Regions from separate parts of the Clostridium subterminale genome, predicted to be linked through region 4. Evidence: riboswitches for the same ligand, from Rfam matches in the RefSeq annotation. Region 4 holds a riboswitch; each other region holds the start of a gene.

Region 1 (3,205 bases), on a different contig from region 4:
TTACCCCTACTATGTTCACATCTTCATAATTTCTTAAGCCTTCTATTTCAGCACATAAAGTAGCTGATTGAGCTTTTGGAGATAGTACTAACACTACAGGCAAATCTAAAGTTCTAGATACATGAGCTGTAGAGAAATTAGTATCTATGCCTTTTCCATCATAAAGCCCCATAACTCCTTCAATAATTCCTACATCACCTCGACCTCTTAAATAGCTCTCTTTAACCCCTGTTTCTCCCATTAGAAATAAATCTAAGTTTCTTGTAGCTACTCCAGTTATTTCTCTATGGAAGGCTGGATCTATGTAATCTGGTCCAACTTTATATCCTTGAACCTTATATCCTCTATTTATAAGGGTTTTCATAAGTGCTAATGTAACAGTGGTCTTTCCTCCGCCACTACTATTTGAAGAAACTATTATACTATTCATAATTAACTCCTTTACGGTGTTTTCTTTGTATCTCCTAAATGAAGATATTTATTATCTATTACGTCCTGTACATGATTTACATATATATGTCTGAACTTTTCAATCTCACCTAAACCATGAAGATATATGTCTACTTTAATTCCAGCTTCTTCTAATATAGTTTTCCATGAATCTTCTTCATCAGAGGCCATATCATTAGTGGCATGATCTCCAGCTACTAACATAAGTGGTGCTAACTTAACATGATCAATACCTTTTCTTTTAAGAATCTCCACTATCATATCTACGGTAGGATATCCTTCTACAGTTCCAACATATACATTGTCATAATTTAAATAAGTAAATACACTTTGAAGGGCTACAAAGGCCGAGTTAGCTGGATGATTACTTCCATGTCCCATAAATACCATGGTCTTATCCTTTTGTATAATTTCTTTTATAGCATCTATAAATACCTCATAATCATTAGGAGTTTCTTCTCCTCCTTGGAAGTGAAGTGCTGGCCTACCTACTTTTATAGACTTAAATTTATTACTTGCTTTAAACTTATCAACTACTAATCTAACATATTGGAACTCTTCTCCTGGTATTATATGAAGTGGTTGAACTATAACTTCCTCATATCCCTCTTTATACAGTTGTTCTAAAGCTTCCTCAGGAGTAGGTATAATTATTCCATCTCTATTTTTTATCTTTCTTATTATCATATGCGCTGTAAAAGCTCTCATAACATGATACTCTTTAAATCTTTCTCTTATTTCATCTTCAATCTTTTCTATAGTTAATTTTAATGTATCCTTATAGGTAGTTCCAAAACTTACTACTAATATAGCCTTTTTCATCCTAGTTCCTCCAAATTTAATAAATTAGTGCAAAATAAAACCCCTACCCAAAAGGTAGAGGTTAAAATTCAATTTAACTACACAACATAATTATAATTTGTAATATAAGTACAAACTAAACTATTAACTCCCTTCCCTCCGAAGTGTCATATCTATGCTTTAGGCAGGTCTCCTGACTCACGTATCATCCTCCATCTCACCTTCCCAGAAATACACTCCAGTGGTTTTTCTATGAGATTTCGTCTCCGTACACAGTAGCGGGGGCTGTAGTGGAATTTAACCACTTTCCCTATTAAACATAATGTACCTAAAACTATACTTTATTCAATTTAAATCAACATATTATTTGCTGTTTCTTTTTAATTCACTTTAATTATACCTTATGATTTAATTTAATTCAATATCAATACACCAGTATTTATAAAATAGTATAATATATTCATGATAAAATAATGTTATACTATTTAAATAGTATTATGTATTAGTGATAATTATTCTAATTTTTAATATATTTTTGAGGTATAGATATGGTTTTTGTTTATATATTAAGATGTAGCGACAATACTTTATATACAGGGTGGACAACTAATTTAGGTAGAAGGCTTAAATGCCATAATAGCGGTAAGGGCGCTAAATACACCAGATGCAGATTACCTGTAGAAATTGTATACTATGAAAATTTACCTGACAAATCTTCAGCTTTAAAAAGAGAATGTGAAATAAAAAAACTTTCTAGAGCAGAAAAACTTATTCTTATAGAAAAATAATACAACTAATTTAATTATATTAATTTCATATGTTATAATGTTAAATTAGCTTATATTTTTGTTATGTTTTTGAAATATTATATATGAAATATATTTATTCTTATTTTAGTTACTTTCAAAAATAACATGGAGGGAAACCTATGAAAAATACAAAACTTTCTTTTGCTTTATTTTTCAAGTGGATATTTAGAGCAATTTTATTAGTGCTATTTATTTATTACTCAATTGTAAAAGTGGGTAATAACGCCAATTATATTATCAATATTCTAATAATTTTTGTCACTTCTTTTATACCAGATATAACTTTAAATTTATTTAAAGTTAAAATGTCTAATTTACCTGATTTTCTATTACAATTCTTTATATTTTTAGCTCTACTTTTAGGCCGAATGTATAATATGTACTCAATACTACCTTGGTGGGACTTATTTCTTCATTTTGCTTCAGGTGTTCTTTTAGGATTTTTAGCTTTAGCTATTTTAAAGCCCCTTATAGGTGAAAGTAATCTTAAAATCTTACCACCATTATTTATAGGTATATATATATTACTCTTTACGATTTCTGGAGCTGCTCTATGGGAATTTTGGGAATTTGCGGGAGATCAACTGTTTGGGTTTGATTCTCAGCTTAATAGTCTTATGGATACTATGACTGATATGATAGTTGGTTCTTTAAGTGGAGTTATACTATCTATAATGGGATTTTTACACATGAAAAATGGCTCATTCAAATTTTTAGATGAATTTATTAATGCCGTTACAAAATTACACAAATAAGACTAACTACTTATAATTTAAAGCAAAAGACCAAGGCTTTAAAAACCTTGGTCTTAATTATTTAAGTTCTAAGCAATTTCCGAATTGCTTTCAGCCTCATTCTCTTTAATTAATCTTCTTATAAGTTCTAGTAACTCAATGGTTGAATTTGATTTATCAAAAGTCATACAATTTTCTTTAATCTCTTTTAACTTGTCTTTATCCTTAAGCAAAGCCTCTATAGCTTCAATACAATTATCACCGCTGCCTATAGATATGGACATTCCATGATCTAATAAAAACTTTGCATTTGCTTCTTCTTGTCCTGGTATTGCATCAAAAGTAATTAAAGGAAGATTTGCTGCTAAAGCTTCTGATACTGTCAATCCTCCTGGTTTAGTAATTAAAACA
Region 2 (3,205 bases), on a different contig from region 4:
ACTCATCCTATCATATGCAAAATTGCAAAATTGCATTATTGCACTTCTGCATATGAAAACTATCTTAAAATAAGATATTATTATTTATTACTTGCCATAATTCTTTGTCTCTTTCTAACAATAGTAGATGCATCTATGCCTAAAGCCTTAGATGCATTTTTAATATTACCATGCCTGTTTATGGCATCATTTATTATTTCTAGTTCTATTTCTTCTATAATTTCCTTAAGACTATATCCTTTTATTGAGTAATTATTAATACTAATCATATACTCTTGCTCCTGCTTAGCTTTTATTATTTCCTCAGGTAAACTATTCTTTTTTATTTCGTTATCTTCTGCCATAATAATTTGTCTTTCTATTACATTTTTAAGTTCCCTTACATTTCCTGGCCATTCATAATTATATAAATATTCCATAGCCTCCTCACTAAGGTAACACTGAAGATTATACTTTTTATTTAGAGAATCCATAAAGTACTGTATTAACAAGGGCACATCTTCTTTTCTTTCTCTCAATGGCGGTATTTTTATAGGGAACACACTTAATCGATAATATAAATCTGATCTAAACTCTTTAGCCTTTATAAGTTGTTTTAAATCTTTATTAGTAGCGGCAATAATTCTTATATCTACAGATATGGAATTTGTACCTCCAACCTTTTCAAATTTCTTTTCCTGAATTACTCTTAATAGCTTTACCTGAGTTAACAAAGGAAGTTCGCCTACCTCGTCTAAAAATATTGTTCCTCCATCAGCCAGTTGAAATAATCCAATTTTGCCTCCCTTACTTGCACCCGTAAATGCTCCAGCTTCATATCCAAATAGTTCAGATTCTATAAGATTCTCAGGAATAGCTCCACAATTAATTGTGATAAAGGCCTTGTTCCTTCTCGAACTATTAAAATGTATATATTTTGCAATACCCTCTTTTCCAACTCCAGTTTCTCCTAAAATTAATGCAGTAGTATCAACATTTAAGATTTTTGTAGCACTTTTCATTACTTCTAACATAGGTGGTGCTTCAACCTTCATACCACTTATTTCATAAAGTTTGTCCTTTATTTCTTCTACATTGAAAGCTTGCTTTGAGCATGTCTCACTATTATACTTAACCTTCATTTAATCACCACCTCACTTAATAACTTATACTTTTAAATCCATAGCCAAATACTTCACATATATTATTTACTGTAATAAAGGCCTTTTTATCTATTTCATTAATATACTTTCTTAGTCGTATAAACTCCCTTCTTCCTATTACTACAACAATTATATTTTTATCATCTTCTGTAAATCCACCCTTGCCATGATAAACAGTAACACCTCTATCAAGCTCTGTAATAATGAATTCTTTGATTTTCATATATTCCTCACTAATTATGGTAACTTCTTTACTCATGTTAATGCCTTCTATTATCCTATCAATAACGAAACCATTTATAATTACACCTAACATTGCATACAAAGAGAGCTTAGGACCAAAAGCAAAAGCAGCCATAAAAGTAATACTTAAATCTGACAATAATACTCCCTTACCTAGATCAATGTGAAAAAATTTATTTAATACCTTTGCTATAATATCCGTACCACCTGTAGAAGCATTCTGATTAAACACAATTCCCATTCCTGCGCCGGAGATAAGAATTCCAAAAATAAGTTCCAAAAATAAATCTCCAGTAATCGATTGCTTTATCATTACTGTTTTCTCAAAAGTTAGAACCATAAAAGATATACCAAAGCTTGCATATATAGTCTTAGCTCCAAAGCCTCCTCCTATAAAAACAAATGCTACAATAAAAAGAATAATATTAATTATAATCATGATTACACCAACTGGAATAGAAGGTATAAAGTTATTTAGAACAATAGCTAAACCATTTGCACCACCTGTGGCTAGATTATTAGGCATTAGGAAGAAGTACATTCCCGCAGCTACCATAATCATTCCTATATTAATCAATAAAAACTCTTTAAATTTTTTTTTCATATTAAAAATCCTCCTTTAAATTCTAAAAAAGTACTAATAAAATTTATTAAACACTTGAATTTTTATTGATACTTAGCCATAGTGCTTGAGTACTATTCTTCCTATCCAAAGAAAAAAGCCTCTTAACTCAATTGTTAAGAGGCACAAGAAACAAACTAAAAATTTTGTATGAAAATTATACTTTACATACAATTGTCTCATTATGACACCCCCTATCTACCGTAGAGCTAACGATGTATTAATAAAGGCAGGTCTTCTGACTTTGGTTCATAGTTGCTTCAGCCTTCCCAACATAAGTCAGTGGCACTAAATGAAGCTTCTCCCCATTACAGCGGCGGGACCGTCCAGGATTTTCACCTGCTTCCCTTTTAAACAAAGTGCAAAACTTTGTACCTCTATTTATTATATTTATTTTTCACTCTATTCTAATATATACTGTATTTCAATTTATTTCAATATTGTAAATTTATAAAAAATGAAAATGTCTTTAGATAAATATCTACAAGACTAAAATACTTCCTCCACTTAATCTGTATGATCTGAATTCTGTTTATTTGCTACTATCCACCATAAGATGTTAGCACTATCATGATATCATAAAATCCTTCCTCTAGAAATAATTGCCTTGTTTTTTAACAATCTTAATTTAACTTTCCCAATACTTTTTGAATTTCCTCTTCTGTCAACATTCTATATTGTCCCTTTTTAAGTGTTTCATCTAACATTAATCCACCTATGGAAATTCTCTTTAGATATACCACATGACAGCCTACTCCTTTTAACATACGTTTAACTTGGTGTTTACGTCCTTCAGAAATTGTAAGATATCCAGAGACAACTGGCTGATCATAACGGCTTGAATCCATATTATAAAATTCTCTAATATTAGTCTCCAGTTCTAGCTCTTTGTAATTTCCGCATTTAACTACTTCTATTTTTGCTGGTTTCGTTAATGCTTCATTTTCTCCAATGGAAATTCCCTTTTCTAGCAGCTCTCTACCTTCTTTATCTAAAGAACCCAATGCCCAGAAAAAATATGTCTTTTCAACATGTTTTTGTGGATACATTAACTGATGATCAAAACTTCCATCGTTAGTAAGCAACAATAATCCTTCTGTATCTTTATCTAATCTACCAACATGAAATACTCCATTCATGTTAACCTCATGAAAAAAGTCAAACACTGTTTTATTATCAGCATCCTTTCTTGCAGTAA
Region 3 (3,205 bases), on a different contig from region 4:
ATACCAAATTTTCCGGTAAGAATTAATATTTTCATATTTTTAACCTCCCATTAATCATACATAATTTTTACTATAGTTTTATATTACCCGGTAAATCTTAAGAAATACCTTTAATAAATATTAAGATTTATTAAAGATTTAGGGAAAATTATTAAATTTAACATAAATTTATAATAAATTACTATATAAAATAGAGAAAGAAAGATATTAGTTATAAAAATAAAAAGGATTGTCTCAAAAGAATTAACTTTGAGACAACCCTTTTTAAAATACTATTTAGGGTTATCTAATTTTTTATTGTACATAAACATGTAAAGTGAAGCCGAAAATATAACTATGTATCCTAAAACACTTATGATATCAGGGGATTGGTTAAATATTACCATACTTATGATAGCTGAAAATATTATATTAGAGTAATCGAAAATTGATATTTCTTTTGCAGGTGCATACTTATAGGCAAGAGTAATTCCAAACTGTCCTATAGTTGCAAAGATACCAGCTAGTATTAAGTAGGTAAATTGAAGCCAAGTCATAGGCGTATAAGAAAATATCATAAATGGTAAAATAGTCACTACGGAAAAACAAGAAAAGTAGAATACTACAGTATAATGTTTTTCACGATTTCCAATGGCACGAACACAGGTATAGGCAGCTCCAGCAAATATGGCAGATGAAAGTCCTATAACATAAGGAATTATATCCACACTAAAAGCTGGTTTAATAATAAGTAGTGATCCAAGAAATCCGACAGTGATAATAGCAATATGCCTTAGTTGCAAATTTTCTTTTAAAAAGATAGCACAGAAAAGTATTACAAAGAAGGGACTTAGCTTATTAAGCATATTAGCATCGGAAAGAATCAAATGGTCAATGGCATAAAAGTTTAATATTACTCCTAATGTACCTAAAGTAGATCTCATAATAAGAAGCTTTTGGCTTTCTTTTTTACCGAAGAATCTTTCTTTGTGATATATAATCATTCCAAGGGCTATGACAAAAGAAACTATGTTTCTAAAAAAAGCTTTCTGCATAGAAGGTAAATCTCCAGATAGCTTTACAAATGCGGACATCATTGCAAAGCCGAAGGCAGATAAAATAATTAATATTATTCCTTTAATTCTATTACTCATAGTACGTCTCCAATCTTAAGTTAATTTTTATAAACTATTTTAAAATACAGTTTATGTATTATAGTAAAGTTATAAATACAATTCAAATGATATTACTTATCAATTATAATTATCCACTATTTCATAAATTTTTCAAGGGAATAGGGATATTTACGAATGTTATGTAAATTTGATTTATATTTTAATTAATAGTTTTATATAATATAAGTGGAATCTATAAAGATTGTTGAATAAGTTATCCTAGTAGTATATAATTTAAAGTAGATGAATAATAGTTTAAGGTACTTTAAGTTTAATAGGGAAAGTGGTTAAAATCCACTGCAGCCCCCGCTACTGTGTACGGATACAAGTCATAATACCACTGGTGATTCACTGGGAAGGGAATGATGAGGATAAGCCGTGAGTCAGGAGACCTGCCTAAAACTTTGTTAGTTGAGACCTTCGGAGGGAAGAGTATATCAAACTATTTTTTAGTTTAATAAATTTAGTTATGTGTATTAACACCCTTATCTTAGAGGATAAGGGTGTTTTTAGTTATAATAAAACTATTTAAAGAATAAATTTTAAAGAATAAATTTAGATGGAGTGATAAGAGTGGAAGAGTTAAAAAAAATATTAAGTAGTATTGAACATGCAGATAAGGAAGTTATGAATAATTCTAAGAATTATATAGATCATTTAAGTAAGCCCATAGGAAGTTTAGGAGCCTTAGAAGATATTGTTGTTAAACTTAGTGGGATTAAAGGTGAGCATATAAAAGAGATAAATAAGAAAAATATAGTTATAATGTGTGCTGATAATGGAATTCAAGAATCAGGGGTTTCATCATGCCCAAGGGAGGTAACGGCTACAGTTACAGAAAACTTTGTGAAGGGTACTACTGGAGTGTGTATATTAAGCAAATACTATAATAGTGATACTACAGTGATAGATATAGGTGTAGATAAGGACTTTACTGATTCTAGAATAATTAACAGAAAGATTAGATATGGTACAAGTAATATGATTAAAGGTCCTGCAATGACTAGGGAAGAAGCTATCAAAGCTATAAAGGTAGGAATTGATGTTGTTAAGGAACTAAAAAATCAAGGATATGATTTAATAGGAACTGGTGAAATGGGGGTAGGTAATACAGCTACTTCTGCAGCTATAATAAGTGTATTCTCAGGAATCGATAGTGATTTAATAGTAGGTAAAGGCTCAGGTCTAACAGATGATGGATTGTCTCATAAAAAGGCTGTGGTAAAAAAATCTATTGAAATAAATAAGCCTAACAAAAATGATGTAATAGATGTGCTTAGTAAGGTAGGTGGATTTGATATAGCTGGACTTTGTGGAGTATTTTTAGGAGGAGCTATATATAAAGTACCAGTGGTAATTGATGGGCTTATATCATCAGCAGCAGCTATTTGTGCAAAGGAATTAAATTCAAAGGCTTCTGATTATATGTTTGCATCTCACCTTTCAGCAGAACCAGGAGCACAATATGCAATGGAAACTTTAGGACTTGAGCCTATGTTTAGCTTGGGAATGAGATTAGGTGAAGGTAGTGGATGTCCAATAGCCTTTGGAATAATAGAGAGTGCTGTTTTTACTATGAATAATATGGATTCCTTTAATGAAGCTGGTATAGATAAAAAAGATTATATAGATATAAGAAATCAATAGAATGTGCACAGGTTGTATATAGATTATTGGGTATACATCTTTTTATAAAGGAGTGTAGTAATTGAAAATATATATAGTTAGACATGGGGAGACAGAAGAAAATATAAAGAAGACTTACTATGGAGAAATAGACTGTGAGCTCACAGCAAAGGGAATTAAACAAGCTGAATTAGTAGGAAGAAAACTGAAGCATATAAACTTTGATAAGGTGTTTTGCAGTGAAAAGAAGAGGGCGAAGGATACACTTAAAAGAATATATGAAGGAGAAGAGTTTATAGTAGATTCTAGATTGAATGAAAGAAACTTTGGAATATTTGAAGGTAAAAGCTATAAACAGCTACAAGATTTATTCAAGCTGGAATATGATGATTGGACAAAAGATTGGAAGCAGTATTCCATAGAGA
Region 4 (3,205 bases):
TTAGAATCAAGTAATGGAGTTACCTCTGTTGCTCCCTGACTCATATAATATTGATTATAAGCAAAAATTAAAGCATCAGCTGTAGTTGGTGTCTTTATACCTTCGGTAGCATAATTAGTATATGGTTGTGTACTATATAAATGATCTGAATTTATTGAACTTAATTTAGATTTTAAATCATTAAGCTTTACTGTTTCATTAATATAAGTCTCTCCATTCATCTGAATCTGAACATTAACAGTTTCATTAGCATTTGCAAAGGCATTTATATTTGCATTTACACTAATAGCTAAGGTCATAACTAAAACTAAAAGAAAACCAAAAAACTTTTTCATTTTTTTACTCATTATAATTCTCCCCAATCTTTTATCCCCTTAACATAACATTTATCTTGCCCTTTTAATTCATTATAGTCATAACCACCCGTAAAACGGGTGGCTTGCACTGTGACTATAAGCATTTTGCGTTCCATCTGCATAGCAGGTGGTTTTCTTAAAACTAATAAAAGTATTTGTTACCTTCATATCATTTTTTATAAATCTTAATTATTTATTAAAATATTTTATCCCCTAATTTTACCAAGTCTCAGATACTGTACCATAATTAAAAGTAATTGTCATACCATCTGTTAATGAGATGTTACTAGCATATGAATTTGATTTTACTCCATTTACATAGAAAGTCCATGCCTCACCAGTCCAAGTATGGGTACCATCTGAATTTTGAATAGTACCATTATCTACAGTTGTCATTCCATCAAAGTAAATAAAGTAGATTCCTGGATTACCAGTATATGGCTTCAAATCCCAATTATAGCTAATAGCAGCTTCTGTATTTGGATAATTAGTATCAAGTAATGGAGTTACCTCTGCTGATCCCTGACTCATATAGTATTGGTTATATGCAAAAATTAAAGCATCAGCTGTAGTTGGTGTCTTTATACCTTCGGTAGCATAATTAGTATAGGGTTGTGTACTATATAGATGATCTGAATTTATTGAACTTAATTTAGATTTTAAATCATTAAGATTTACGGTTTCATTAATATAAGTCTCTCCATTCATCTGAATCTGAACATTAACAGTTTCATTAGCATTTGCAAAGGCATTTATATTTGCATTTACATTAATAGCTAAGGTCATAACTAGAACTAAAAGAAAACCAAAAAACTTTTTCATTTTTTTACTCATTATAATCCTCCCCAATCTTTTATCCCCTTAACACAACATTTATTTTGTCATTCTAATTCATCATAATAAAAGTATTTGCTACCTTCTTATCATTTTTTTATAAATAGTTATGTGATGAATTTTACCAATAATTTTATCCCCCCTTATTTCAGCATGTATTTATCTATAATTTTCATTTCAGTCATTTTTCAAATTTCTAAAAGTTTTTATGCTATATAGTTAAGCTTTTATGCTCATTTTTTTAAAAATGGGCGTAAAAAATAAACATCTGCTATGCCTTCAGATATCCATGCTTATAATTGGTAAAACTTGCACAGTGAAATCTATTGATTTACCTTACTGTTGTGTTCTGACTTAGGTTCATCCTACTTAAAGCGCCTTCCCAGTTTTTATACCAGTGGCATTTTTGCTTTGTTCGTCACCCTTACAGTAGGGATTAACTGTGTCGGAATTGCACCGACTTCCTTAACGAATATTTCTCGTCATAAAATAAATCAATGATTACGATTAAATTTTTATTAGTAGTTTTACATATATTAACTTTATGTAAATTATACTACCATACAATTTGTATTATAGATATATTACCCTAAATTGTCAACTAAATATTTATATGTTATTATTTATATATTCATACATATATTGTTCCAAGCTTGAACTTTGCAATTCTCAATTAAACTTTCATATTAAAATAATATTCAAAAATAATTATATTAGAACCATTATCCATAACTTGATGTAATAATATACAAACAAAATAGAATTATCTGTTTTGTAAGAGTATCTTTATTGTGATTTTCATACTTCCTTAGGGTACAAACAATGTCCGCTCCTCACATCTCCATATGTAAGTTACTCCATCTTCATGAACTCAAGAAAAATTAAAATTGTTCTAATCAAAAAAAGAAAACGCCGCTAAATTATCTTTAGCGACGTTTTTATTTTTTTACAGTGTAATTAAAATCCTACTTTGCAGCTTCTTTAGAAGATGGAAGAATTACTTCAACCTCAGAATGTGGACGTGGGATTACGTGAACTGATACTAATTCTCCAACACGTTGTGCAGCAGCAGCACCAGCATCTGTAGCAGCTTTAACAGCTCCAACATCGCCTCTAACCATAACAGTTACAAGTCCGCCTCCAACATATTCTTTACCTATTAAATATACGTTAGCTGCTTTAACCATAGCGTCAGCTGCCTCAATTGATCCTACTAAACCTTTTGTTTCTATCATTCCTAATGCATCGTATTTCATTTTATAATCCTCCTAAATATCTTTTTTTATTTATATTATAATTTTTAATTATAACCACTTATTATGTTGCTTTTTTACTTTACTATTGTTATTTTTGATTTTGAGTTAATGCCCATTGCATTAGCTTCTTCTATATCAAGATGACATTCAAGTTTTGAAGCATCATTAGCTCTAATAGCTACATTACTATATATTCCGCCTCTTAAATCGTCAAATTTTATAGATACTATATCTCCATCACAAACTCCTAAATTTTTAGCATCTTCAGGTGTCATGTGAATATGTCTTTGTGCAACTACTAAACCTTCTTCAATTTGAACAGATCCTTTAGGTCCTACTAATGTAATTCCAGGTGTTCTGCTTAAATCTCCAGACAGTCTTACATTTGATGCTGCTCCAAGTTTAATGCAATCTCCATTTAATACTTCAACCTGAGTCTTACTTCTTACAGGTCCAAGAATTCTAACTTTTTCAATTGCACCTTTTGGTCCGCAAATTGTTACAAGCTCCTTGCATGCATATTGTCCAGGCTGAGATAACTCTTTAAGCTTTGTAAGATTGTAATCTGTACCAAAAAGAATCTCTAAATCCTTTTGTGATAGATGTACGTGTCTATTAGAAACTCCTACTGGAATCTCAGATGAGTTTCCCTGAGATGCAGTGTTTTTTTCATCGTTTTTCACAGCTTCTAGTAAAAGCTTTAATACTGCTTCACAATTATCCATTAGTTTGCCCCTTTCATAGCGGCAACTATTTGGT

Evidence for each region. A riboswitch is a leader RNA that binds a small molecule or an ion and turns the genes downstream of it on or off. The one in region 4 is predicted to bind cobalamin.
Region 1: another riboswitch for cobalamin. It lies ahead of ABDZ93_RS06675 (sirohydrochlorin cobaltochelatase); the one in region 4 lies ahead of ABDZ93_RS08585 (DUF4430 domain-containing protein).
Region 2: another riboswitch for cobalamin. It lies ahead of ABDZ93_RS17065 (YitT family protein); the one in region 4 lies ahead of ABDZ93_RS08585 (DUF4430 domain-containing protein).
Region 3: another riboswitch for cobalamin. It lies ahead of cobT (nicotinate-nucleotide--dimethylbenzimidazole phosphoribosyltransferase); the one in region 4 lies ahead of ABDZ93_RS08585 (DUF4430 domain-containing protein).

The regions. Positions count from the first base shown of each region.
Region 1 is NZ_BAAACI010000002.1:171,158-174,362, forward strand. Features, by position in the region: gene ABDZ93_RS06670 (cobyrinic acid a,c-diamide synthase CobB) at 1-430, opposite strand, end outside; gene ABDZ93_RS06675 (sirohydrochlorin cobaltochelatase) at 442-1,272, opposite strand; cobalamin riboswitch at 1,418-1,598, opposite strand; gene ABDZ93_RS06680 (GIY-YIG nuclease family protein) at 1,800-2,039, shown strand; gene ABDZ93_RS06685 (DUF2238 domain-containing protein) at 2,180-2,815, shown strand; gene ABDZ93_RS06690 (MGDG synthase family glycosyltransferase) at 2,884-3,205, opposite strand, start outside.
Region 2 is NZ_BAAACI010000008.1:114,211-117,415, forward strand. Features, by position in the region: gene ABDZ93_RS17060 (sigma-54 interaction domain-containing protein) at 81-1,121, opposite strand; gene ABDZ93_RS17065 (YitT family protein) at 1,138-1,989, opposite strand; cobalamin riboswitch at 2,219-2,401, opposite strand; gene ABDZ93_RS17070 (pseudouridine synthase) at 2,631-3,205, opposite strand, start outside.
Region 3 is NZ_BAAACI010000007.1:235,608-238,812, reverse strand. Features, by position in the region: gene ABDZ93_RS14795 (MGDG synthase family glycosyltransferase) at 1-35, opposite strand, end outside; gene ABDZ93_RS14790 (DMT family transporter) at 273-1,133, opposite strand; cobalamin riboswitch at 1,396-1,568, shown strand; gene cobT (nicotinate-nucleotide--dimethylbenzimidazole phosphoribosyltransferase) at 1,728-2,801, shown strand; gene cobC (alpha-ribazole phosphatase) at 2,863-3,205, shown strand, end outside.
Region 4 is NZ_BAAACI010000005.1:223,344-226,548, reverse strand. Features, by position in the region: gene ABDZ93_RS08595 (hypothetical protein) at 1-347, opposite strand, end outside; gene ABDZ93_RS08590 (hypothetical protein) at 347-478, opposite strand; gene ABDZ93_RS08585 (DUF4430 domain-containing protein) at 576-1,190, opposite strand; cobalamin riboswitch at 1,511-1,695, opposite strand; gene eutM (ethanolamine utilization microcompartment protein EutM) at 2,156-2,446, opposite strand; gene ABDZ93_RS08575 (phosphate propanoyltransferase) at 2,521-3,171, opposite strand; gene ABDZ93_RS08570 (acetaldehyde dehydrogenase (acetylating)) at 3,171-3,205, opposite strand, start outside.